3 linked regions of the Undibacterium parvum genome follow. The main gene of each other region encodes a partner of the protein of the gene in region 3 in a complex. Links are inferred from orthologs where the notes say so. Each region holds a gene or a part of one and is shown on either strand. Other genes may lie near its edges. The genes, in order: scpB, smc and EJN92_RS20825.

Region 1 (3,241 bases), 4.1 Mb from region 3 along the record:
CGGCGTCATTTCCAGTCGAATTACCATTGCGCTCATTACCAGAAGCATTACGCGAGTTGCCATATTCACCGCGCGGCGCAGATCCAAAAGTCTTCCCTTGTGGCTTGTCGTAAGGACGCCCAACCGGCTTATCAAAAGGATTCACATTGCGAGCAACATTACCTGTCTGACGATTACCCCTAGCCTTAGAATCAGACTTATCGCTGGAAGTTTTTTCGAGCCCACTAACCTTCAGCAAACTACGCACCGCATCCTCACCCAACTCATCCCAACGACCGCGCTTAAGGCCAGATGGCAAAGTCATTACGCCATAGCGTGTTCGTATCAAACGCGACACCGTCAAACCAACCGCCTCAAACATACGACGCACCTCACGATTACGACCTTCGCCAATGATCACGCGATACCACTTATTCACACCTTCACCACCGCCATCGGCGATTTTAGAGAATTGCGCCATTCCATCTTCCAACTCCACGCCGGCCAACAACTTCTGACGCATCCCTTCCTCCAACTCACCCAGCGTGCGCACTGCGTATTCACGTTCAATGCCGTAGCGCGGATGCATCAATCGGTTAGCCAAATCTCCTGAGGTTGTAAACAACAACAAGCCCTCAGTGTTGTAATCCAAACGACCAACCGCGAGCCACTTGCCGACCTTCATTTTAGGCAAGCTCTCGAAGACCGACTGACGTCCCTCAGGATCGCTAGTACTCACTATCTCACCAGCAGGCTTGTGATACACCAGTACGCGCGGCGGCTTACTACTTACCTTGCGCTGAATTAATTTACCGTTAATTTTAACTTGATCGTTAGGCAAAATGCGCTGACCGATGTGAGCAGGCTCGGAGTTAACCGACACACGCCCAGCCACAATCAACTCTTCCATCTCGCGACGGGAACCCAAACCCGCCTCAGCCAAGACCTTATGCAACTTAGGCGCATCATCATCCGCGGTCAGATCACGCCTAACCGGTTTAACATGGCGCGTCTTATCGTGCCTATCTTCAGCATTGACATCAAACGCGTCAGAAGTAACGAAAGAAAAAACATCATCAGCATTGTTGACCGAGGAACGAGCATCCTTACGAGCACCAGCTACCCCAGATGCTGGTCGCGACCTAGGGCCAGTTGCAGGTCGCGAAGCATTTTTTTCACCGTACACTGGACGATTGCGAGTCTCATTAGAACGACCACGCTCACCACGTTGAAATTCGGATGGAGCTGCCGCATCAGCGCCTGCAGATTCAGGTCTCGCCCTTGGCACACGAGCGCGCACCTCACTCACGACCACATCTGACGAAACCGCACCCAACTCCGGCGCATCAGGCGCAATAGACTTAGGTCGCGCCTGCCTTGGTTGTCGCGCCTTCTTTTCAGGCGCAGGGATTGAAGCCGCATCTAAAGGCGACGCTGCTGCGGCGACAGACTCGGAGGCATCCTCACGATTGGGCGCCCTACGCAGATTGCGCGGCCCTCTAACAGCGCGCTTTGCTGGCTTACCAGCAACACCATCATCCGAGTTCGTTGCAACATCGGCTTTTACTTCATCTGAATTATTTGTGTTCATTATCTTGATTCTGAGTTGAGATGAGTAGACACATCGGCATTATTATCCGCCTCTGACATCAATTCATTATTTGGTGCAGCTATCATCGCAACGTCATCCTCAAGTACATCATTGGCTGTCGCAATTTCAATTTCCGCATCAATTTGCATAGGAGCAGGATCAGCAAGCAAATCGCCCGCTATCCCCTGCACCGTTATTTTGTCACTAGAGTCAAGGCTGGGACTTTGCCCTTGCTCGTCAAACATATTCACTACCAAGGCACCAAGTTCAGAAGCAGATTTCTCAACTGAATTTTCTTGACCTATTTGCTGCAAAGGCGGCAACTGATCCAGCGATGCCAAACCGAGATCAGACAAAAATTGTTTGGTCGTCGCAAACAAAGCCGGTCGACCCGGCACATCCCTATGACCAACGCTCTCTATCCAACCGCGATCTTCCAGAGTCTTAATCATCTGAGAGGCGACAGTCACGCCACGAATTTCTTCTATATCACCGCGCGTCACTGGCTGGCGATAAGTAATAATTGCCAATGTTTCTAAGGTTGCCCTAGAATACTTGGGTGGTTTTTCTGGATTCAATCTATCGATATAAGCGCGCATTTCCGGTCGACTTTGAAAGCGCCAACCGGTCGATAAGCCAACCAATTCAATACCCTTATCCGACCAATCGCCACGCAGATCTTCCAACATGGATTTAATCGTATCCGCACCAACTGCAACTCCCTGACCATCCTCATCTTGAAATAACTTTTTCAAGGAATGTATGCTCAGTGGCTCATGCGCGCATAGCAGTGCGGTTTCGAGGACTCGCTTGGCCTCAGCTGTATTCATGCAAACTCTTTACACAGATGTTTTTGATCTCACGACGTAGCAACAGACTGAAAGTAGCACTATCAGCCCACACCAGCTCTTTAATTTTTGCAGCGCACCATACACGTGCATGCTCAGGGATCAGTCTGTCACTAAGGTTTGCCTAGCACATACATAAGCGCAAACAATTAAAAAAGACAGTCGATCAATTTAGTAGATACTAGATTGTAGTCCAGAATTTCGATATAGATAAAATTATATACGTGCGAGTAATAAAAAAGCCACGTTAATACGTGGCTTTTTTAATGAAACTGGTTGCGGGGGCAGGATTTGAACCTACGACCTTCGGGTTATGAGCCCGACGAGCTGCCAGACTGCTCCACCCCGCGTCTGATAAGTAGAACTATACATGAATTTGCTGCTTTGCGCAAATGCTTTATCACATTGCGAGATATTAGCGAGTGGAGTAATCAATGTAGAACTTAGATTCTCCAGACTTGCTGCGAACCAGTGCTACACTTTAGGCCTCCCTTTCGCCACCATCACGCACCATGAAATTTTGTCCCGAATGCGCCGCCCCCATCGTTCTTGAAATACCGGCTGACGATACCCGTGAACGCCACGTTTGCACGGCATGCAAGACCATCCACTATCAAAATCCCAAACTGGTAGTGGGATCAATCCCGGTATGGGAGCAAGATGGCGCGATCAAGATACTATTATGCAAGCGCGCCATACAACCACGCTATGGTTATTGGACGCTGCCAGCTGGCTTCATGGAGAACGACGAAACCACCAGTCAGGCAGCGCAAAGGGAAACCGAAGAAGAAGCCGGTGCAAACATCGCCCTGCATGAATTATT
Region 2 (12,145 bases), 300 kb from region 3 along the record:
CGGTATACAAAGCCCACATTTCTTTGCCGTATTGGGTGTGATTGAGCTGCGGCGCAAAACGGCCAAAATAGCTGGCGAGATTGGCGACGTCGCGCTCTAGCAAGACCGCGGCTTCGGTATTACTGGCCGCATCGATCGCTTGCGGCAGATCGATAATCACAGGGCCTTCGGCATCAACCAAAATATTAAACTCAGACAAATCGCCATGGATCACGCCTGCACACAACATCAAGACCACTTGCTGCAAGAGTTGCGCATGGTAGTCCAGCGCCTGCGCCTCACTGAGTTCTACGTCATTAAGCCTAGGTGCCGCATTGCCTGCGGCATCAGTGACCAGATCCATCAGCAGTACACCCTCAAAACAGATGTAAGGCTTAGGCACTCGCACGCCAGCAGCAGCCAGCCGATACAGGGCATCGACCTCGGCGTTTTGCCATGCCTCTTCTTGCATCTTGCGACCGTAACGCGTGCCCTTCTCCATAGCGCGCGCTTGCCGGCTATTCTTTACTTTGCGACCCTCTTGATACGATGCAGCTTGATGAAAACTACGTTGATTGGCTTCTTTATAGACTTTTGCGCAGCGTATTTCTTCCCCACAGCGCACCACATACACGGTCGCCTCTTTGCCGCTCATGAGCTGGCGTAACACATCGTCGACCAAGCCCTCTTCTACCAGTGGTTGTATTCTTTTTGGTGTTTTCATTGAGTACGAAAGAGTTTGAATTTCTAAATTAATTTGTAAAACGAACGGCAAGTATCAGACTAGTCCAAAGAAATATCTCTAGTAGATAAAATCTAAACAAGCATCACTATGGCATTATTGATCTAACATGTAAAACATCTAAGGACGAATAGTAGCAAGATACTTAGCAAGATACGTCGCAAGATTCACGCCTGGCTGTAGACTTGATCGATAACTGCTCTATAATATGTGGGTATGTTAGCGACAACATCGTTATTCACTTCACCTACCGGAGCAAAATCATGAGCAAAGCCCAAGACAGTAAAAAAGCGGTAAAAAAAGAACCAGCAAAATCACCGAAAGAGAAAAAAGAAGCGAAGAAACTGAAAAAAGAAGCGACTAAGCATCAATAGTCTGTTTCAGTAGTCCACATCAGTAGCTCACATCAATCGGCTCACAGTGACTCGTATTAAGTGTGCTGCTTAAGCACAAACTTTCACGAGTCCTATTTCCTGTTGCGGAAAACGCTAATTTGCCCTAATCGTCTTGATTAGGGTCCATCTCAGGAAATAGCACTTCGGTGTAGCCAAATTGGCTTAAGTCTCTGATACGCATAGGGTATAACTTGCCATCGAGATGATCACATTCATGCTGTACCACCCGAGAATGAAACCCATCGACATCACGGCAGATACTCTCGCCGTACTGATTAAATCCCTGGTAGCGTAATTTACTCCAACGTGGCACCAAGCCGCGCATGCCAGGCACAGAAAGACAGCCTTCCCAAGCCTCATCGATCTCTTCCGACAGCGGCGTCAGCACAGGATTAATTAAGACAGTTTCAGGGACAGTAGGCGCATCTGGGTAGCGTTGATTATTCTTAAAACCAAAAATAACCAGGCGTAAATCCACTCCAATTTGTGGCGCAGCTAAACCGGCGCCGCTGGCATGTTCCATAGTTTCGAACATATCTGCGATCAATGCCAATAACTCTGGCGTATTGAATTCCAAAACAGGCTGCGCCACTCGCAGCAGCCGCGCATCGCCCATTTTCAGTATTGGATAGATCATAATAATTACTTTCCGAGCTTAACGAGGTTAAAAGATATACAGTAAAGCAGTGGCATATTACTCCTCTAATGCTGGACTGCAGAGCAGCAGCAACTCGGCTTCTGTCAATACACTGATATTTAGTTCTCTTGCCTTTACTAGCTTACTACCAGCATCATCACCAGCGACCACATAACTGGTTTTTTTTGACACCGAGCCTGCCACTTTTCCGCCGTTTTTCTCTATCAATCCGCTCGCTTGCTCGCGACTTAAATTCGGTAAGCTACCGGTTAAGACCAAGGTTTTGCCTAATAAGGGCAAGTTACTATCATTGGTTGGAGTGACTGTCGGCCAATGCACGCCAGAGGCAATTAATTGCCTGACGATGTCCACATTTTGCTGATCTGAGAAAAATAGCAAAAGCGACTTTGCCACCACCGGACCAACTTCAGGAACATTCAATAATTGCTCTTCGTTGGCAGCCATGAGCTTATCAATATCGGCAAAACTAAGTGCAAGATCTTTTGCCGTCGTCTCACCAACGTGGCGTATGCCTAATGCATAAATAAAGCGGCCCAGGCTAGTCAATTTCGAATTTTCTAGTGCCGCCAGAATATTTGCAGCCGACTTCTCTGCCATTCTGTCCATTTTGAACAAGCTGGCAGTATCCAATTTATACAGATCAGCAGCAGTTGTGACCAACTGTTTGTCTACCAATTGCTCTATCAATTGCTCGCCCACACCATCGATGTTCATCGCTTTGCGCGAGGCAAAATGAAACAAAGCCCCCTTCTTTTGGGCGGCACATTTAAGCCAGCCACCCGAACAGCGAGCGATGGCCTCATCTTCAAGCTTGACGATAGCCGATCCACAGATAGGACAGACTGTTGGCATGACAAACATCGTTGCATGTGCGGGGCGACTATCGAGGATACTTGCGACTACTTCAGGAATGACATCTCCAGCCCGTCGAACGCTCACGGTGTCGCCTATGCGTATGTCTTTTCTGAGTATTTCTTCTTCATTATGCAAGGTCGCATTGGTCACCGTGACACCGCCGACAAACACTGGAGCCAGTCTAGCCACAGGCGTGATCGCACCAGTTCTACCGACTTGCACCTCAATATCCAAGACCGTGGTTAAGGCTTCTTGCGCCGGGAATTTATGCGCAATCGCAAAGCGTGGTGCCCTAGAAACGAACCCCAACTTTCCCTGCTCTGAAAACGCATTAACTTTGTACACCACCCCATCGATCTCGTAAGCTAAGGCACTGCGTTTTTGCTGGACCTGTTCATAAAACGCTAGCAAGCCAGAGGCGCCGCGGACCACCGCATTTTCCTCGCACACAGGGATGCCCAAAGTACGATACCAGTCGAGTAAATCGCGATGTGATGCAGGTAAGTCGGCAGCTCCAAGCGCGCCTATCCCATAGGCAAAAAAACTCAGACTGCGTTGCGAGGTAATCTTAGAATCTAGTTGACGCAAACTACCCGCCGCCGCATTGCGTGGATTAGCAAATTCTTTGGCGCCAGCGTCGCGTTGACGCTGATTTAAGCGATCGAAGTCCGCTTTAAACATCAACACTTCACCACGCACATCCAAGACTGCTGGCGGATGTGCGGTATTGAGACGCAGTGGAATACTGCGTATGGTGCGAATATTCTCGGTCACATCTTCGCCGGTATACCCGTCGCCACGTGTTGCGGCTTGGCTAAACACACCATCGATGTAACGCAAATTAATGGCTAAGCCATCGAATTTTAAATCTATCGCATATTCCAGCTCTTCTGACGTCGCCAAACCCTCTTTGGCGCGTTTATCGAAGGCCAAAATATCGTCCGCCTCAAAGCCATTATTCAAAGACAGCATAGGCACCGCATGTTGCACTTGACTAAATTCTGGCAATGCTATGCCACCGACACGTTGTGTCGGCGTATCTTTGGTAATTAACTCAGGATGCTGCGCTTCTAATGTCTGCAGTTCTAAGAACAGCGCATCGTAATGCGCGTCTGGGACTAGCGGCGCATCTGCGACGTAATAGGCATGCGCATGGCGATTTATTTCCTGGCGCAAATACTCGGCGCGAATAGTAAGCTTACTGAATAACTCATCGGCAGTTTCGGATGCCTTAAAAAAATCATCTTGCATACGGCTAACTGAACAAACGTTGTGCGCGTACAGAACCGGCCGGTATCTGCGACTCTGCCATTGCAGTATAGAATTCACTGACTTGCTCAGCGATTTCATCGAGTGCGGCTTTCGAGATTGCTTGATTCCCATCATCCACGACGGTGCCGCCCAACCTCGCCGACAGTGATCTGGCACAGGCCGACATAGCACCAAAGCCATCTCTATCTGGCGCCACGCATGGGACGTCGAGTAATAAGGTCAAACGTGAAGTGAGACTTTCGCTCATGCTGACATTGGTCGATAAACTAAATAGTACGCCACCATCACCATCAGGCATGACCAAACGCCCATCAGGTCGCACATCGAAACCTTGCTTCTCTAAAGCCGCCAGTAAAGTATTAATTGCCCAAGGTGCACCGTTGGATAAGATATTTACGCTTAACTGTGCATCATGTTCGGATACGAATTGATGCAAATCTCGCGCCGTCGCCATGACTTGATTCATGTCGGGTATGTCTGAATGGGCATTCAATCTATCAGCGATCTCGCGCAATTTACTGACAAATTCAGAATATTCGAGTTCGTTCAAAGGGCCGGCCCGACTCACCATGCGCACACCTGCAAACAAGGCAGTGAAGACCCCGCCATGCGCGATTTCTTCGCGTTCACCGTCGTGACCCAAACCAATAAAATGCACCGGCTTTTTACCTACGTAGCGCAAAGAGCTGATTTCAGCGAGGAGTTTCTCGCCGCGCATAGGCGCATCGAATTCTAAGGGGATGATGCAATCGATCAGTTCATCAACTGCCAAGTCTTTTTCTTGGCGCGTAGTTGGCTGTGCTGTTGCGCGGGAAACCGGCTCACCAGGTTCTTGTTCTGCGTTTACATCTTGCTCCATATGGGGTTCGTGTCGCACATGGACTTCGGATGGAGCCGATGCTAGATCGGCATTCATCAAAACGTCGTCATGTGAGCCAGAAAAGGCCTGATCCACACTTTTTTTCGCTTTATATTCCTGCCACTTGTTAAATATAAGCACACCAACTACAAAGGTGCCGCCCATCGCCACTAAACCTAATTGAAAATCTGTCATGCTGCCTGTACCTCACCGACTAAATGTGCGGCAGATTCCATATCCACCGCAACGATACGAGAAACTCCCTGTTCTTGCATGGTGACGCCTATCAACTGCTGCGCCATTTCCATCGCAATTTTATTGTGAGAGATAAACAAAAATTGTGTGTTCTTAGCCATACGTTTTACCATATTACAGAATCGTTCCGTATTAGAATCATCCAAAGGCGCATCGACCTCATCCAACAGGCAAAATGGTGCCGGATTTAATTGGAACATAGAAAACACCAAGGCGGTTGCTGTCAGGGCTTTTTCGCCACCAGAAAGCAAATGGATAGTAGCGTTTTTCTTGCCTGGAGGTTGCGCCATCACCTGTACACCTGAATCAAGTATTTCGTCACCTGTCATGATCAATTTCGCCTGCCCTCCTCCGAATAAAATCGGAAACAGTTCAGCAAAATGGTGGTTTACCTTATCAAAGGTGTCTTGCAGCAGATCGCGGGTTTCTATATCAATCTTATGAATCGCGTCTTGCAGTGTCGTAATGGCTTCGGTCAAATCGGCAAACTGCGCATCAAGAAAAGTTTTTCTTTCCTTGGCTTGCTGCAATTCATCCAGAGCTGCCATATTCACTGCGCCAAGCGCGGCAATTGCATTCGTTAATCGCGTCAGCTCACCCTGCAAATAGGACGCCTTCATTTCTGCATGAAGCTTCAATTCTAAAGCGGCTTCATCAACTTCAAAATTAGCTAATTGTTCCGCGTATTGTTCCTGATTAAGTCGGGCGGCCTGCTCTTTGAGTTGCAACTCCATGATACGTTCACGTTGTGGCTGGAAGCTACGTTCCAGCTGCATTTTGGCGTCTTCACTCTGACGCAGTTTTTGAGTCAACTGATCAAGTTCATGCCGTGCATCGGCCAAAACCCGTTCTTGATCACTGCGCTTATCCAGTAGCGATTGCAGCCCGGTTAAGGCAGCCTGATCATCCATAGACTCCAGTTCTAGCTTGCCTTGCTGCATAGTCGCAAACAATTGTCCGGCCTGCTCTACCGCGGTGGCGCTGCTGCGCTTGAGTTCATCGATTTTGTTGCGCTGGGTTTTTTCGGCGAAAGCGATCTCCTGCGCAGCCAATTCCAGATCGCGCAAACGCAAGCGTGCATCATTGAGTTTTTGCTCGTTTTCGAGATACAAGGTTTGACCATCCTCATGGGTTTCCTGTAACTCAGCCAATTCCATATCAAGCGTTTCGAATTTTTCTTCCGATTCAGCTCTGGCTTGCTGCTGATCACTTTCCTGCGCGGCTATCTCTGCCAAATCGCTGGATATTTGAGTACTCCTTTGATTGAAACGCTCTTGCACTTCCGTGAGCTTCATCAACTCAATTTGCTGCGCATGCAGCGATTGCGTCAGACTCGCCACTCTTTGCCTCAATTCTTGCAAAGATGAACTAGCTTGAGTGTGCAAGGACTCTGCGCGCACCACGCGGGTCCGCCCCTCATCGGCCAATAATTGCTGAGCGCGGCATTGCTTGCCTACATTTTCGATTTCCTGTTGACGTGCCAACACCCCATCTTGTTCAGAATCTGCAGCAAAAAAACGCACGCTGGTTTGACTAATGATATGCCCCTGCCTGGTAATGAAGCAGGCACCTAGCGGCAACTTTGCGCGCTCAGCAAAGGCAGCACTAAGGTCTTCCGCGATATACACTTGATGCAACCAGTCATTCATCAGGCTACGCAAGCCAGCTTCATTGAGTTGCAAGAGATCGACTAAAGCACGTAGACCCGGTTCAGGAACAAAAGGATTAGCGGTAATGACAGGCGAGTACAGTGCCAATTTAGCTGGCGGCGCGTCGTTAAAAAAAGCCTTCGCCCAATCTAAATTGGATACTTCCAATGCGCTGGTGCGTTCCCTGAGTATGGCTTCCAAGGCAGATTCCCAGCCAGCTTGAATATGCAATTTTTTCCATAACTTGGGTAGACTGGCCAATTCGTGCTTCTCTAACCACGGTTGCACCTTGCCTTGGCTCTGCACCTTTTCTTGCATTGATTTCAAAGCCATCAGGCGCGCATCAAGTTGGGCAAACTGCGCCGCGTCTTGATTGGTTTGCTGCTGCGCTGCGCGTCGCTCTTCTTCCAGTTGCGGTAGACGTTCTTGAGCTTCTTCTAATTGCATAGTCGCCTCTTCCAGCGACTGTTTCTTTTCTTCGACCTGCATTGCCATATTTTGCAAATGCGAAGTATCTGGCAGGGCCAAGCTTTGTTTCTCTTGCGCTAAACGTTCGCGTCTTGCGGCAAGTGTATTTAAGATACTCGATGCATTGCGTTGCTGTGCAGACTCTAACTCTATCTGCTGCTGGCATTGCATGATTTTAGCGCGCGACTCGGTAGTTTTAACTTGGGCGCTGCGCCAGATTTGCTCTAATTCCGGCAATTTATCGTTGTGCCGTTGAGCGATTTCCTGTGCTTGTTCAGAACGCAAGGCTAGCTCTTCCACCTGGATCTCTATTTCCGCCAAATCTTCGTGAAACTGCTCACCCTGACGCTGCCAGTGATCACGCTGCGCGGTTAAGGAGGCTAGTTGGGCCTGCAGGCGACTACGCGATTCAATTACAAATTTAATTTCAGCTTCGAGACTGCCAATTTCCGCATTGGTCTGGTATAGGTGGCCTTGAGCCTGATGCATCTTGTCGCCAACAGCATAATGCGCCTGACGCATGTGATCCAGCTCCAGCTCCACATGGCGCAGTTTGGCAGTTTGCTCTTCCAGGTCTAGCTGCGATTTTTCAATTTCAGCGAAATATTTTTGCTGTTCAGATGCAGCCTCTTTCTTACGCAGTAGCCAAAGCAGTTTCTGCTTCTCTTCCTGATCTGACTGCAAAGAATGATATTTATTTGCAACAGCCGCTTGCGCCTCAAGCTTTTCCAGATTGGCATTGAGCTCGCGCAAAATATCCTCTACCCTAACCAGGTTCTCATTGGTATCTTGTATGCGATTCTCAGTTTCTCGACGCCGTTCTTTATAGCGTGAAACGCCAGCCGCTTCCTCCAGGAAAATACGTAATTCTTCTGGTCTGGCTTCAATGATCCGCGAAATCATACCCTGACCAATGATCGCGTACGCGCGCGGACCTAAGCCTGTACCTAGAAAAATATCCTGAATGTCACGTCGACGTACCGGTTGACCATTGATGTAATAGGTAGAGGTGCCGTCTCTGGTTAAAGTGCGTTTAACGGCGATCTCCGCATATTGTCCCCATTGCCCCGCTGCCTTACCCAAACTATTGTCAAAAACTAGCTCAACCGAGGCGCGCCCTGCCGGTTTTCTATGAGTAGATCCGTTGAAAATAACGTCTTGCATCGATTCGCCGCGCAATTCTGAAGCTTTTGACTCACCCAAAACCCAACGCACCGCATCAATAATATTCGATTTACCGCAACCATTCGGACCGACCACGCCGACTAACTGTCCTGGCACCTGAAAATTGGTGGCATCCACAAAGGACTTGAATCCGGATAATTTAAGAGAAGATAAGCGCACGTTATTTAGATTTATGGTCTTTTAAAATAGATGTCAGAAAAAGTCATCTCAATATTTCAGATATTCAAGCTTGTTGCCGCTAGCATTTAGGCGTTTTGAATCAGCTGAAGCTAGTAATAAGCATAAGTATCATATCATTTTGAAGCCTATGATTTTTCATTTTCGACGCTTTTTAAGCGCATCTAAAAAACTTCGAGCAAACTTCTAGCTAAGCAGCTTCACTGCTACGGAGGCGGTATAATACGATAAATACCCCCTAAAAAGATAAGAGTGCTGCTACCACAAATGGCGAGCCATGATTATCGATTGCCAGATCTTGTTTTTTATTTCCACTTATTCTTAATCAACAATTGTTCTTGCTCTTGCAGTGAACTCCTTATTGAAGCCTTCAGTGAATCCTTTTCTCAATAAACTGCAACCCTATCCGTTTGAAAAACTCAAACAACTGTTCGCCGGGATTACCCCAAATCCCGCCTACAAAGCGATTAGCCTAGGCTTGGGCGAGCCCAAGCACCCTACCCCCTCGTTTATTCGAAATGCCCTCACTGAACACTTAGATGGCTTGGCGAGTTACCCGTCCACTGCTGGTATAGATGGTCTGCGACAGGCTATTTCAGCCTGGCTGGCGCGTCGCTATGGCATTCCTGCTTTGAACCCAGCTACCGAAATTTTACCGGTCAACGGTTCGCGCGAAGCCCTGTTTTCTTTGGCTCAGACGATAATCGACCCAAATAAAAATCAGCACGGGACGCCTTTGGTTCTGTGCCCTAATCCCTTTTATCAAATCTATGAAGGCGCTGCGTATTTGGCGGGCGCCGAGCCGTATTTCGCGAATGCTGATCCGGCACGCAATTTCGCACCCGACTATCAAAGCATTCCAGAAGAAATCTGGCAGCGGGTGCAACTGCTGTATATCTGCTCTCCTGGCAATCCAACCGGTGCCGTATTAAATCTACAGGACTGGGAGGAGCTTTTCCTTTTATCTGATCGCTATGGTTTTGTGATCGCCGCGGACGAATGTTACTCAGAGATTTATTTCAATGATGAGGCACCTTTGGGCAGTTTGCAGGCTGCACGTATGCTTGGGCGCGACAACTACCCACGTTTGATAACACTATCTAGCCTCTCCAAGCGCTCTAATGTCCCTGGTATGCGTTCGGGTTTTGTGGCTGGCGATGCGGCGATCATTAAACAATTCCTTTTATATCGGACTTATCATGGCAGTGCCATGTGTCCTAGTATACAATCGGCATCTATTGCCGCATGGAACGACGAGCAGCACGTGCAGGAAAATCGCGCGCTTTACGTCAAGAAGTTTGCTCAGGTCACGCCCTTACTCCAGGAAGTGCTTGATGTTAAGCTACCCGATGCGGCTTTTTATCTGTGGGCCAGAGTCGATAAACTAGTGACTATTTCGGATACCGAGTTCGCTAGAAGACTGTATCAAGAGTTTAATGTGACGGTACTGCCGGGCAGCTATTTAGCACGCGATGCGCATGGCATCAATCCGGGCGAAAATCGCATACGTATGGCCCTTGTGGCTGAAGTAGAAGAGTGCATGGAAGCGGCGCAACGCATAGTGGCCTTCACCAAAAATTTAGCTGCAAAATAAAGCAATTTAGAATTCAAAACCATTTCATTTAATTTTTTAGTTGACTACATATATGACACAACAATTACAGCAAATTATCGATCAAGCTTGGGTAGATCGCGCCAATTTCTCACCAAAATCCGCACCAGCAGAATTGCGTGAAACCGTCGCCCACGTACTTACACAGTTAGACAGTGGCATTTTGCGCGTAGCGCAAAAAATAGACGGCGCATGGCAAGTTAATCAATGGATTAAAAAAGCTGTTTTACTTTCATTTCGTCTCGAAGATAACATCGTCATGCCATCAGGCGAGCACATGCAGTTCTACGACAAAGTCCCGACTAAATTTGCCAATTACACTGCCGAAGATTTCGCCCGCGGTGGCTTTCGCGTGGTACCACCGGCAGTTGCCCGTCGCGGCAGTTTCATCGCTAAAAATGTAGTTCTGATGCCGTCCTATGTCAACATCGGTGCTTACGTCGATGAAGGCGCTATGGTCGATACTTGGGCCACCGTTGGCTCTTGCGCGCAAATTGGTAAGAACGTCCATTTATCTGGTGGTGTTGGTATCGGTGGCGTATTGGAACCTATGCAAGCGAACCCAACCATCATTGAAGACAATTGCTTTATCGGTGCCCGTTCTGAGGTAGTCGAAGGAGTTATCGTAGAAGAGAATTCCGTAATTTCTATGGGCGTCTACATTGGACAATCGACTAAAATTTACGATAGAGCTACTGGTGAAGTCAGTTACGGCCGCATTCCATCGGGTTCAGTAGTGGTGTCTGGTAATTTGCCGTCTGCAGATGGCAAATACAGCCTGTATTGTGCGGTCATTGTAAAACGCGTTGATGCACAGACTCGCTCTAAAACCAGTATCAATGAACTACTGCGCGGCGTATAAGCGACAGACTCTCTGCAACCACAGTATTTAGTTTGAAAAAATAGGATAGGAAAACATTATGGCCATGGATCGCTTATTTCAGTTAATGAAAGAAAAACATGCATCTGACATGTTTTTCGCCATCAATTCTCCTATCCATCTCAAACTCAATGGCAATCTTTTGCCTATCAATCAGCAAAAACTTGATCAGGCGGGGATACTCTCGCTACTCAATGAGGTTGTCTCGCCCGAGCACATGGAAATTTTGGAGCGAGACAATGAGCTCAATGTCGGTATCGGCGCACCAGGCATAGGCCGTTTCCGTTTATCAGCATTTCGTCAGCGTGGTTCTATATCGGCAGTATTTCGTTTTGTGCCGGGACATATCCCGGCATTAAATACACTCAATTTGCCGCCGGTACTGACAGAGTTAATCATGGAAAAACGCGGCCTGATTTTATTGGTTGGCGCCACTGGTTCGGGTAAGTCAACCACGATCGCGTCTATGCTTGATTATCGCAATGAAGTGCGAACCGGGCATATTTTGACACTGGAAGACCCGATTGAGTATTTGTTTAAGAGCAAAAAATCGATCGTTAATCAGCGCGAGATAGGTACCGATTCCGAAAGCTTAAAAACCGCCCTCAGGAACTCGCTGCGGCAAGCCCCAGATTGCATCTTGATCGGTGAGATTCGAGACCTTGACACCATGTTGGCGGCGATTGCCTATGCCCAATCTGGCCATTTGGTACTTGCCACTTTGCATGCAAATAATAGTTATCAGGCCTTGAATCGCATCATCAGCTTTTTCCCTATGGAAAATCGCGGCGCATTGCTACTCGATTTATCCTCTTCGATACGCGCCATTATTTCGCAGCGTTTAGTGAAATCGACGGACGGTGGGCGCTGTGCTGCGGTTGAAATCATGCTTAACACGCGTTACGTCGCTGAGTTGATAGAACAAGGCGACATTTTTCAAATTAAAGAGGCAATCGAAAAAAGTCTGTCGCCAGGCTCACAGACTTTCGAGCGCGCTTTAATGCAACTGATCAAAGATGGCTTAATCAGCCAGGAAGAAGGTTTGGCCAATGCAGATTCAGCGAATAATTTGCTATGGCTACTCAATAACGAAGTAGTGCAAGCACCTGTGGAAGCAGAGCCTGAGCCAGAAAAAACTGATGAGGCATCATTCACCGAA
Region 3 (11,042 bases):
ACGATCTATGTGCTGATGACGCAGGCCCAGATGCAGATTCAAGGCGTCACTGAGGCTGATGATGTCTTGTGCGAATAAGGACCATTCCTTATCGGTACGGCGAAGCACAACGGGACCGCTAGAGTTAGCCGATTGAGGTGTAATCTGTGGATGGAAAATATTGCTAGTGCCTACCCATTCATAGATGTAATCGCCGAAATAATCGCGTCTTTGCGAGCTTGATGCACCCACAGCAATCTGGTGTTTTATTCCGGCGGTATTGAATTTTCCATTGATCTGGGCTTGAGTGCCGAATATCGATTTAGATTCGTTGACACTCTGGTAGTCGTACACATCATAGTCACCATTGGCGCAATAGCCGGGGTAGAGATTGGCCGATCCGCAGCCATAAGGGAAGGCGGTGTAGTCGTCACGTTTGAATTCATGCTTGTTCGCCGCTATCGAGGCACTCCAGTCAGCGTTGATCTGATACTCAAAGCGCAGGCCGAGATTGCTATTGCGCGTGTCAACTGGTTTGGCCCATGGCTGGTCGTTGAGCATCATGTCGGCCTTGATTCCCTGAGGCAGGTCGGTGCCGTTGAATAGTTGAAAGCCGGGTGCCGATAATTGTGATTTATGTTGGTAATCGAGATCGAGTTGCAGCAAGGCTTGCGGGCTGATATGCCAGTCAAATGCGCCGGAAACAAACTGGCGTTCACCATCGGCACCCTTGATGTAGGAGCGCATGCGTTCGCCAGCAGCGTTGATACGATAGCCGAAACGTTTGTCGTCTGACATACCGCCGAGGTCAATGGCGCCGTACGCCGTGCCGCGCTCGCTTACTTCCAGTGTCGCTGAACGCAGTGCTGCAGCACTAGGGCGCTTGGTGAGGTAGTTCAAAATACCACCTGGAGTCGCAAAACCTGCCTGGAAGCCGGCTATGCCTTTTAATACTTCTATGCGTTCTTTATTCTCAAGCGGGATGGAGGCACCGCCTGGAATCGCAAAACCATCCTTGCGGTAACTCGATGCATTATCGAGCGCGAAGCCGCGGATGGAGAATTGTTCAGCGTAGCCCACAGCGTTATATGCGTCGTTGACGCTAGCATCGAATTTCATGGCATCGCTGGTTTGGCGTATGCGTAAATCCTGCATTTGTGCTAGTGTAAAAACGCTGACCGAGGCCGGTGTTTCGAGTAAAGTGGTCTCTATGAAACCGCCGGCTTTAGTGCTCCGCTCTTGCAGTTCACTCGCTTTGCTAGCTGTGATGATCACCTCTTGCAGAGATTGTTCTTTAGTTTGGGCGTATGCGGATGGCGCAAATACGAAGGCCTGTGCGATCGCTAAGGTAAGGACGGAACGACGATGATTTTGCTTAGACATGATGTGCTCTTTTTGTTGCGCGTGATTGCGAATATGGTCTGACTGGACCTTGCATGGCGCGGGAGCAAACAAAGAAGAATGAAGCACTTTGCGCTTCCCTTCGCTGGCATTATCCAGATCAGGTAGGAAGGGACTCTCTCACCCAAATTCGAAAAATAGCAGCACTCTAAAGTGCAGGCGTATTCCTCATAAATCCAGGACCCCTAGCGAGCGCGTACTTTATCACAAAAGCGAACTTGATTCTGACTGCTGTTCTTGACCTACAACAATGGCTGCCATCTTGCCAGGTGTGAGACTTGGTAAGCTAAGCATTCTTGTATACTGAGATCTATAATAGTACTGCTTGAGCCATAGCTTACAGCGTGATGTCAGAGTCAAAGTCAAAGTCAGAGTTGAAGTCGGAATTAGGTGTGGAATGAAAACCGTAAAAAACAGTACCGTGCAACATGCGCAAGGCGCTTTCAAGCAACATGGACGGGTAGATATGGCCTTGCGAGGCAAGACTATTTCGGTACAAGCTTGTGGGCCATTTAATCTGGAATTAATGAATGCTTTGGTGGCACTTGAGGGGGAATTTCTCAGTAGCCATGTCGGACAAGGGCCATTCACCGAAATTGTCGAATTTTCAGGCAGCGTATTGGCGTCACCCGAGGTGATGGTGGGTCATGCGGAGCTGTTGAAAATGTTAAAAGGGGCGGGTCTGGCGCATAAGGCGACCGCCTATGTTATCCCTGCGCATCTGGAAGGACTGGCCTTCATGCGGCCAGTAGCGATTAAAAATTATAGTGCGCTCGATTGGCCCTTCGCCATTTTTGATAATTTGGATGAAGCTAACTTATGGATACGCGACTTCGCTTAAGGCAGTTTTTTAATCGACATGCCGTGTTTCTTGCTGTCGTGACGAGTTCATTTTCTCGCTAAATACGTATTTCTAATACCTTCGAAAGAATACAGCGCTAAGCCTAGCCATATTGCAAGAAAGCCCATGAGTCGTGCTGAACCAAACGATTCATTATAGAGATAGACACCGAGTATCAATTGTATCGTGGGTGAAATGTATTGTAAGACGCCTAGGGTCGCCATAGGAATGCGTCTGGCAGCTGTGGCAAATAGGAGTAGGGGAATGGCGGTGATAGGGCCCGCCGCCAATAATAACCAGCGGGCGCTATCGCTACTTGTTAGGTAGCTGGTTTGACCTTGATCGCTTAGCCAAAGTAAATAGCCTAGTGCAAACGGAAAGAGCAGGGCTGTTTCCAGGGATAATCCTTCCAATGCGCCTAGGGCCGCGGTTTTTCTTAGTAGGCCGTAAGTACCAAAAGACAGTGCAAGTGCTAAGCCTATCCAGGGTGGATGACCGGTTTGCCATGCCAACCACGCGACGCCAGCAGCGGCGAAACCTAGTGCCACACTTTGTAAGCGCGGCAATCGCTCATGTAGGAACGCATAGCCAAGTAGCACGCTCACTAAGGGGGTGATGAAATATCCGAGGCTAGCGTCGATTACTCTTCCATTGTTAATCGCCCAGATGTAAATGAACCAGTTAATCGAGAGTAGTAGCGCGCTTGCGCCGAAGCCTGCTATCAATTTTGGCGTGCGAAGCACTAGTCGCACCCATGCCCATTGATTACGCCAGCTTAAAATAGCAAGTAAAAAGACTAAAGAAAATAACATCCTGTAGAGCAGGATTTCTATTGGAGAAATTTCATGCAGGGCTTTAAAGTAGATTGGAAATAGACCCCAGGCTGAGTAGCACACTGTGGCGTAGAGTATTCCTTTGCGCATTTAATTCCATTAAAAAATTGCATTAAAAGAATTGATATTATCTCAGTTATCGGAATAGTCTGCTGAGTGCCGGATTATTATTGATATTCTAGTTTTAAGCCCCAATTATTGGATGTAAGCAAAGAGCGGCGCGGTGCTGTTTTGTCGTTCTGTCGCACCAAAGCTGACTTACTTAAAGTGAAGTGAACTGTAAGTCTGGACATATAATGGAACCAATAATGGCGCTGCTGTTGCTACTCTCGATAGGAATAGGTATATGCGTATTTTGGCCAGGATATCGCTTGCGACGTGCTATTGCTCATGCTTTTCCATCTCAATTTTCGAAAATATTAAGGCGAAATCTGCCTGTCTATTCTAGGATGCCAGTTGATTTGCAGTTGCAATTAAAACGACTGATTAAACAATTTTTACATCAAAAAAAATTTGTGGGTTGTGGCGGGCAAGTTATTACTGACGAGATCAGGGTAACGATAGCCGCCAAGGCCTGTATGTTATTGTTGAATCGTCCGACTGCCGTTTATCCAGGTTTGAAATTTGTTTTGGTTTATCCCACGGCATTCGTGGCCCCGCGCGTAGAAACTGGTCTGGGCGGTGGGGTCACGCATGCCAATCAAACTTTGTCTGGCGAATCTTGGAGTGATGGAAGAGTCATTCTGGCATGGGATCATGTGCGAAACGACGCAATAACATCAACCCAATTGTCTGACGGGCATGATGTGGTTTTACATGAGTTTGCGCATCAGCTCGATAGTGAGACAGGTGCGAGTAATGGTGTACCGTATTTATCAAACCGAGAGAGTTATCGACGTTGGTCTCAAATTTTCTCTATCGAATTTGAGGCATTGAAGAGCGCAGCCGCAACTAATCAATTTAGCGTTCTCGATCATTATGGGGCAAGTAATCCTGCAGAGTTTTTTGCGGTTGTTACCGAGGCGTTTTTTGAGAAAAGTATGGATTTAGCGCGTTTTCATCCAGAACTATTTGAGCAGGTCAGAGCCTATTACCAGGTCGATCCACGCCACTGGAATTAAGCTCACTTCGTTCTCGCGGTTTTTAAGTTTTTGCAAAGTTCCTCTGTGCCATCAAGTACCCTCGGGCCGGCACGATTTAACCAATCACCTTTAATTGTGTAAAGGTTTGCTTTGCTGACAGCGGATAATTTATTAAATTGCAGCCAATTTGACAGATTATCTTGTTGTTCTCCACTGGTGGTGATTATCACTTGGGGATCTGCTGCCAACACGGCCTCTATCGTAACGCTGGGACTAAGGTCTTTGAGGTCGCCAAAAATATTTACTCCACCACATAGGCTGATCGCCGAAGAGACCAAATGCTGGTTATTTAATGTCATTAAGGGCTTGCCCCACACTTGGTAAAAAACGCTGAGTTTTTTTTCAGAAGGTTTAAGCGCGTAAGTACTACGAAGTAGCTCTAGGCGATTTCGAAATCTATTCGCCGCAGCAACTCCGGTTTCATCAAGCCCAGTCAAGATAGATAGGCGCTCTAAAGAGCTGGCAAGCATTTCGAAACTACGCGGTTCACTCTCGAAGACCGGGATTTTAAGCCCGCGAAGTTTGTCTACAATCAGTTTAGCGTTGCCTGTGCCCCAGACCACGATTAAATCTGGTTTTAGCCTGATTAATCTCTCCAGATCTAGGGCGAAAATATTGCCTATGGGAGTAATTTTTTTTGCGGCCTCTGGATAGTCGCTGTAATCGCTGACGCCCACTATCAAGTGCCTGGCGCCCGCTTCAAACAGTAACTCTGTTGCGTGCGGTGCCAGGCTAATGATGCGCTTCGCTGGAGTCGCTAACTTTATTATGTGCTTAGCGTCATCTTGCACCGATACGCTGGCTGATGAACTATTTGTCGCTGAAAATAGACTTAATAGCAGCAGGCTGAAGCAAAAGACTTTTTGCATTAAATTTCCAAATTGTCGATCAAACGAGTATTGCCAAGTTTTGCCGCAGTCAAGACTACCAGTTCTGCATTTTTTTCCAGATCGGCGGCCGAGGGGGGCTGAAGATCATCGCGCTTACGAATCGAGACGTAATCGGGGTTCCAGTGACGCTGAGCGAGCTTGTTCATAGCTTTTTGCTCAATTGCGAGTAAATTCAAGTTGCCGTTTTCTCTGGCATTACGCACATCCGCGGCCACTTCATTCAGCGTCTGGTACAAGACGGGTGCTTCTTTGCGCTCGGCCTCTGATAGATAACCGTTGCGCGAGGAGAGTGCCAGACCGTCATCTGCGCGCCAAGTCTCAGCCGCGATGATTTCCGTAGGTAGGGCAAACTGTTTCGACATATTGCGGATGATCATCAATTGCTGATAATCTTTTTTTCCAAACACGGCAACCTTGGGTTGCACACATGAGAATAATTTCAATACGACGGTGGTGACCCCGGTGAAAAATCCCGGGCGAAACTCTCCTTCGAGCGTGTTTCCCAATTGATCCGGCGGTTGCACCCTATATTCTTGCGGCTCAGGATAGAGATCTTTCTCGGTCGGCGCAAACAAGACATACACGCCTTCTTTTTCGAGTTTTTCTACGTCAGCTTGAAAGCTACGCGGATACTTATCAAAATCTTCGTTTGGTCCAAACTGCAATCGATTAACAAAAATCGACGCAACGACAGGATCGCCATGTCTTCTGGCTAGGCGCATTAAAGAGAGATGACCTTCATGCAAATTGCCCATGGTAGGAACAAATGCAGTACGTAACTGACCACGCAATTGATCACGTAGTTCTTCGATTGAGGAAATTATTTTCATGTAAAACTTTTATGGATTAGAAACCTGAAACTTAAATAGAAATGCTTCAGTTTGGGGAGTAAGCTAAGCGAACATAAATAGGGGCAAAGGCTTCAGCCTGGGTGATCTCGATCAGCGTTTCTTTCGCTAGTTCGAGTAAGGCGACAAAATTCACCACTAAAACCGGCGCGCCTTTACTTGTGTCGAACAAGTCACAGAACTCCACAAATTTGCTGGACTGCAAGCGACGTAAGATACTACTCATGTGAGCACGTACCGAGAGTTCTTCTCGACTAATTTTATGATGAGCCACCAAGGTCGCCCGCTTGATAACATCTGCCCATGCAGCTTGTAGATCGGCAATTTCAACTTCTGGCCAATGTAGTACTGTATTTTGCTCAATAAAAACTTGAGAATGGAGAAAATCACGACCTAGCTGTGGAATGGTGTTGAGGTCGTAGGCCGCCAATTTCATTTGCTCGTATTCCAATAATCGACGTACCAGTGCTGCACGTGGATCATCAACCTCGTCTCCGGCGGTGCTTTTTTTACTCGGTAAGAGCATGCGTGATTTTATTTCTATCAGCATTGCTGCCATCAGTAAATATTCCGCTGCCAGTTCAAGATTGCTCTTTCGAATCTGCTCGACGTAAGTTAAATATTGCAAGGTGACTTGCGCCATTGGAATGTCGAGGATATTGAAATTTTGTTTGCGTATCAAATACAACAGCAGATCCAAAGGTCCTTCGAATGCTTCGAGAAATACTTCTAGAGCATCGGGTGGAATATATAGGTCATTTGGTAGTTTAAATAATGGCTCGCCATATAGCTTTGCAAATGCCAAACCATCGACAGTATCTGGCGTACTGTCTTTCTCACCTATTAAAGGCAAGTCGATTGCCGGCAAGGTTTGCATCTTGGCTAACTCTTAGCGCTTAGATTTTGGATTGGTAAACGTAAGCTGGTTGCTCTAGGCGGCTAGCATCATTGCGTTTTTGCGTGTCTAGATCGAGTGGGGCTTTATCCCAAAGGAGGGCGCGACCTTCACGTTGATTTTGTTCTAGGTGTGCGTTGTTTTGCTTCAATTGATTTATGAAGAGCGTGGCTTCGGATTCGTACAATTGAAATTGCTTAGAAAATTTCATGATTTGATAAACACTGAAAAGAAGATTTGAAGCCGCATTTTACTCTGTAAATACATCAAATCAGTGCTTGTGGCTGAATAACAGACATATTGTTTTCTGATGAACTCAACAAGTTGTGGAGAATGCGTAAAATGAAAGGATTCATATCGGGATAATGTAGTAGATTCAGTGATATTTTAATGGCCGTTTTGCTGAATGTAATACATTAATAGGGCGGGCTGAGTGGGTACGCTTGGGTGGTTTGTCACGCACTAACTGTCTTTCAGATGTAAGCCTTTTTTGATCTGGGTATAGTGAAAATTACTTAAACTTTGCAACAATAATTCGGGATCAGTTTCCTTGATGAGTAAATCCAATTGTTCAGATGCAAGAAATTTTGTTTTTACCGTGTGCTTTAAAAACTCTATCAATTGGTCGTAAAAACCGTTGATATTGAGTATTCCTAAGGGTTTGTTGTGTATGCCTAATTGTAGCCAAGTGAACATTTCAAATAACTCTTCCAGTGTTCCTATGCCTCCTGGGAGCGCAATGAAACCATCGGATAATTCAGACATTAATGCCTTGCGTTGATGCATGTTCTGAACGATGTGAAGTTTGCTTAACTGCGTGTGCCCAAGCTCTTTATCCATCAAGGCTTTCGGTATCACACCGATAACATGACCACCAAGTCGCAGAACTTCATCGGCGAGTATTCCCATTAAGCCTATACTGCCACCACCATACACCAAAGAAATTTGATGCGCGACTAGGACTCTTGCCAAGTCGCGCGCACCTGAAGCATAAATTTCAGATGCACCCGGCGACGAGCCGCAATATACGCAAATGGACTTCATTTGGAAATTTTATTACTGAGGTAATTTTTGCAAATATTCTTGAGAAAGTTTCTCAAATGCCGTTTTGGTCTCGCCGCGCAAATATGGGCTAATAAGCACGATCACTTGATAGCAACCGCGCGCCAGTGAATCGGACATTGTTTGCAATTCAGTATATTTTCTTGGATTTCTAACATACTCATACGAAAGCCAATAGGTGGCAACTACGACGATATTGGTCGCCAAAGCGTCAATATCCATATCAGTTCCTTCAAATTCACCGTCTAATCTCAATCCTATGCACAACTCTGAGGCAACTTTTGTTTTGTGGCTCAAGATCTGTTTGAAATTTAATTCTAGCTTGCGGTTGCGAGAAAGTAAGTCATTTAAGTCGCGATAGAAAAATCGGTAACGCCACACTAGCTCGAAAGTAAGGTGAAGGTAAGTCCAAATATCCTGGATATTGGCCTTGCGTCCCTCTGGGAAAGCGAGTTTTTTATTAATTTCAGCATCGAACTGTACGAAAATCGAATTAACGATATCATCTTTGTTTCTGAAATGATAGTAGAGATTACCTGGGGAGATATTCATTTCTTCGGCGATCACTGTCGTGGTGATATTTGGCTCGCCAAATTCGTTGAATAACCTCAGTGACAGTTCAAGTATGCGTTCTCTGGTGCGACGAGGAGCTTTGTGTTGCATGTCTATTCTCTTTATCAATCTATCGCGTCTTAATTCAAAAGTGAAAATCTTAAAATCAAGCTCGCGTTAGCGGGTGGAAGTGGACAAGGCCATGAGCAAATACGAGTATATTTCAGCGCTGGCAGATTGCTATTTCTATAGGATAACATTTTATGCTAAAAATGCAAAAAAACTACGGTGGCTGGATTGGCGTTTTTAGAGTGTTTCATCTGATTATTTTTCCGCGGATGTCGCATTGTCGATGATTAAACGTGTCTTCGCCAATTTATCATGTAGGAATTGCTTATCTTGATCAAAGTTCGCTGTAATTGCCCAGGCGATGGCCCCTACAAGAACTGCGACGATGCTGCTCCAGTTCTTAAGTTCAAACTGGTAAGCAATCGCCAGCCCTGGTATGAACCACATCCAAGCAAGGCAATAACGCACAATAGCTTTAATGATGGGGAGCTTGGACCTTTCACTATCGATGACGCGAATGTGCCAGGTTTTCATCGCCAAGGTTTGGCCGGTGCGACACCAAAAGTAAATAAAATAGACGCCGAAAATAAGAAATAACCAAAATTCTCTAGCGTATCTAAGTGTGGGCGTTGTACTGTTTTGTGTCGTAACATCAAACAGCAGTGTCGCAATAAATGCGACGCCAAATAGCAGCACGGCTTCATACAACATGCAGATTAATCGAGTGCCGATTTTCGGGGCTGAGAGTGATAATGATGGTTTTTTCAATGCTTATTTGGAAGCGGCTTGAGAGGCCGCAGCGCTGTTTGTTGTTGCAGGAGGTGTTGGAGTCGAGGTCGGAGTGCTTTGCTCGCCTGTTGAGGCAGTTTCCACGATAGGTGTGGCTAGAGGTGATGGCACTGGTTTCGGACTAGACTTGGCCGTAGGTGGTGGGCCAACGCGAATGGGCGCTAAAGGTTTGACTACCCTTTGCGATTCGGATGGAATATTCGTAATGCTTTTCTTGCTACTGACTTCGTTCGCCAACTGTTTTTTTTGTTCTTCACTAAGTTGCTGGTATTGTTGCCACTGCGCTGATTTTTGTTCGGGTTTTATCTGTGTGGTTTGAGCGAAATTTTCCCTCGCCTGCATGCGTTGCTCGGGGCTCAGTTTTACCCAGTCACGAATACGTTCTTGTACTCGAGTTTGCTCATCTGGTTTCATGTTTGGGTATTTTGCAGCTATTTCCAACCATTTTTTCTTGCGAACCTCATCGATTTTGTCCCACTCCGCTGATAACGGGGATAAAGCTAATTTTTGTTGTGGAGAGAGTGATGCCCAAAGCGGTTTGCTTGCAACCGTAGTTGAGTTCGGCGTAGTTGGCTTCTGCAATGCCGTAGCTGCGGGCAGACCATTAGTGGCAAGCACCGTAGAGGTGCCTGTCACTAACAATGAAAAAAGAAATAGTTGTAACTTAATGCTTAAATTCAGAGCGGGAAAACGCACGTTTATTCCTCAGACTTATTCAAGAAGGCGCGAAAACCGGTATCAAGATACGCATCAGGAGGCAACTCGTCCACAAGTACCGCTACATCGATCTCCGCCAGGTCAGTAATTCTTTGTTGTTGTTCGTATTCATAAATCCCAAAAAGTCCGATTACCAATACTAACAATGGAAACGCAATCCCCAGCTTACCGATTAAAGAACTTGGACCTTGAAACGAGAATCCAGAATTACCCGCTAGCACGCCACTAAAAGAACGCACAGCTACAGGAGCGGCTTGTTTTTTCTTAGACAATGCAATTTTACGTGCACTGGCTAGGCGCTCTAGTGCAGAATTTGGGATGTTTTCAGCTGATTCGTTCAGGGCTCGCCTTACTTTGTAGGCGAACTCGAGATCGTGGGTATCTTTTGTGTGGTTCATAAACGTATTCCTTTTGCTTTAAGCGATGCGGCTAATGCGTGCGTAGCTCTTGAGCAATGTGTTTTTACACTACCTTCGGAGCATCCCATTGCGGTGGCCGTTTCTGCCACATCCATGTCCTCCCAATAACGCATGAGGAAGGCTTCTCGTTGACGCGTAGGAAGTTTTTTTATTTCCTCATCAATAATATTCAATATTTGTTCTCGTTCTAGCTTGTCGGCAACTGATTCTGCGGCCTCAGAGCCTTCTTCCGATGCGAAGTTTTCTAGTAGATCAAAATTATCATCGTCTTGATTGTTTGGAGCAATATTCGAAAATAAACTAACCCAAGTGTTTCGAACTTTTTCTCTTCTGAAAAAATCTAATATGGTGTTTTGCAATATACGCTGAAAAAGCATGGGTAATTCGGCCGCTGGCTTGTCGCCATATTTTTCCGCAAGTTTTATCATCGCTTCCTGGACGATGTCCAGTGATGACTCCTCGTTGCGAACCATATAAAGGGCATGTTTGAAGGCGCGGCGTTCGACACCTTCCAGAAAACTTCCTAATTCTTTGTCTGTAGCCATGAGTTGGCGTTCGTATCCGAGATCTAAAGTGTTCTTTGTTTTAATACGGAAATCTTTTAA

Evidence for each region.
Region 1: EJN92_RS20825 (region 3) and scpB share a complex: the UniProt entries of both Bacillus subtilis proteins name them as parts of the cohesin-like complex. The link is inferred for Undibacterium parvum from one-to-one orthologs.
Region 2: the proteins of EJN92_RS20825 (region 3) and smc are in contact, whole or in part, in a crystal structure (PDB 3ZGX), measured with the Bacillus subtilis proteins. The link is inferred for Undibacterium parvum from one-to-one orthologs.

Annotation. Positions count from the first base shown.
Region 1 is NZ_CP034464.1:686,764-690,004, forward strand. What follows is about bases 486-3,241. They hold scpB (SMC-Scp complex subunit ScpB), read right to left. Parts: upstream 2,401-3,241; coding sequence 1,570-2,400; downstream 486-1,569. Other genes in these bases: EJN92_RS03030 (pseudouridine synthase), read right to left, coding at 486-1,570; EJN92_RS03045 (NUDIX hydrolase), read left to right, coding at 2,931-3,241. Outside these bases: more of EJN92_RS03030, read right to left, coding at 1-485. UniProt on the Bacillus subtilis protein: Participates in chromosomal partition during cell division. May act via the formation of a condensin-like complex containing Smc and ScpA that pull DNA away from mid-cell into both cell halves.
Region 2 is NZ_CP034464.1:4,478,315-4,490,459, reverse strand. Bases 4,752-8,800 are described here. They hold smc (chromosome segregation protein SMC), read right to left. Parts: upstream 8,477-8,800; coding sequence 4,952-8,476; downstream 4,752-4,951. Other genes in these bases: EJN92_RS19550 (cell division protein ZipA C-terminal FtsZ-binding domain-containing protein), read right to left, coding at 4,752-4,955. Also shown: EJN92_RS19565 (PA4780 family RIO1-like protein kinase), read right to left, coding at 1-703; def (peptide deformylase), read right to left, coding at 1,220-1,753; NAD-dependent DNA ligase LigA, read right to left, coding at 1,811-3,880; more of EJN92_RS19550, read right to left, coding at 3,885-4,751; dapC (succinyldiaminopimelate transaminase), read left to right, coding at 8,868-10,088; dapD (2,3,4,5-tetrahydropyridine-2,6-dicarboxylate N-succinyltransferase), read left to right, coding at 10,141-10,968; EJN92_RS19530 (PilT/PilU family type 4a pilus ATPase), read left to right, coding at 11,027-12,145. UniProt on the Bacillus subtilis protein: Required for chromosome condensation and partitioning.
Region 3 is NZ_CP034464.1:4,781,066-4,792,107, reverse strand. Bases 4,888-7,833 are described here. They hold EJN92_RS20825 (segregation and condensation protein A), read right to left. Parts: upstream 6,812-7,833; coding sequence 5,963-6,811; downstream 4,888-5,962. Other genes in these bases: EJN92_RS20815 (LOG family protein), read right to left, coding at 7,292-7,833; EJN92_RS20820 (DUF3460 family protein), read right to left, coding at 6,831-7,040; panC (pantoate--beta-alanine ligase), read right to left, coding at 5,065-5,916; EJN92_RS20835 (cobalamin-binding protein), read right to left, coding at 4,888-5,065. In the rest of the region: EJN92_RS20855 (TonB-dependent siderophore receptor), read right to left, coding at 1-1,362; EJN92_RS20850 (hypothetical protein), read left to right, coding at 1,778-2,221; EamA family transporter RarD, read right to left, coding at 2,269-3,144; EJN92_RS20840 (M90 family metallopeptidase), read left to right, coding at 3,351-4,175; more of EJN92_RS20835, read right to left, coding at 4,178-4,887; more of EJN92_RS20815, read right to left, coding at 7,834-7,873; EJN92_RS20810 (TetR/AcrR family transcriptional regulator), read right to left, coding at 7,886-8,554; EJN92_RS20805 (RDD family protein), read right to left, coding at 8,768-9,280; EJN92_RS20800 (DUF3106 domain-containing protein), read right to left, coding at 9,284-9,997; EJN92_RS20795 (DUF3619 family protein), read right to left, coding at 10,000-10,416; EJN92_RS20790 (RNA polymerase sigma factor), read right to left, coding at 10,413-10,982. UniProt on the Bacillus subtilis protein: Participates in chromosomal partition during cell division. May act via the formation of a condensin-like complex containing Smc and ScpB that pull DNA away from mid-cell into both cell halves.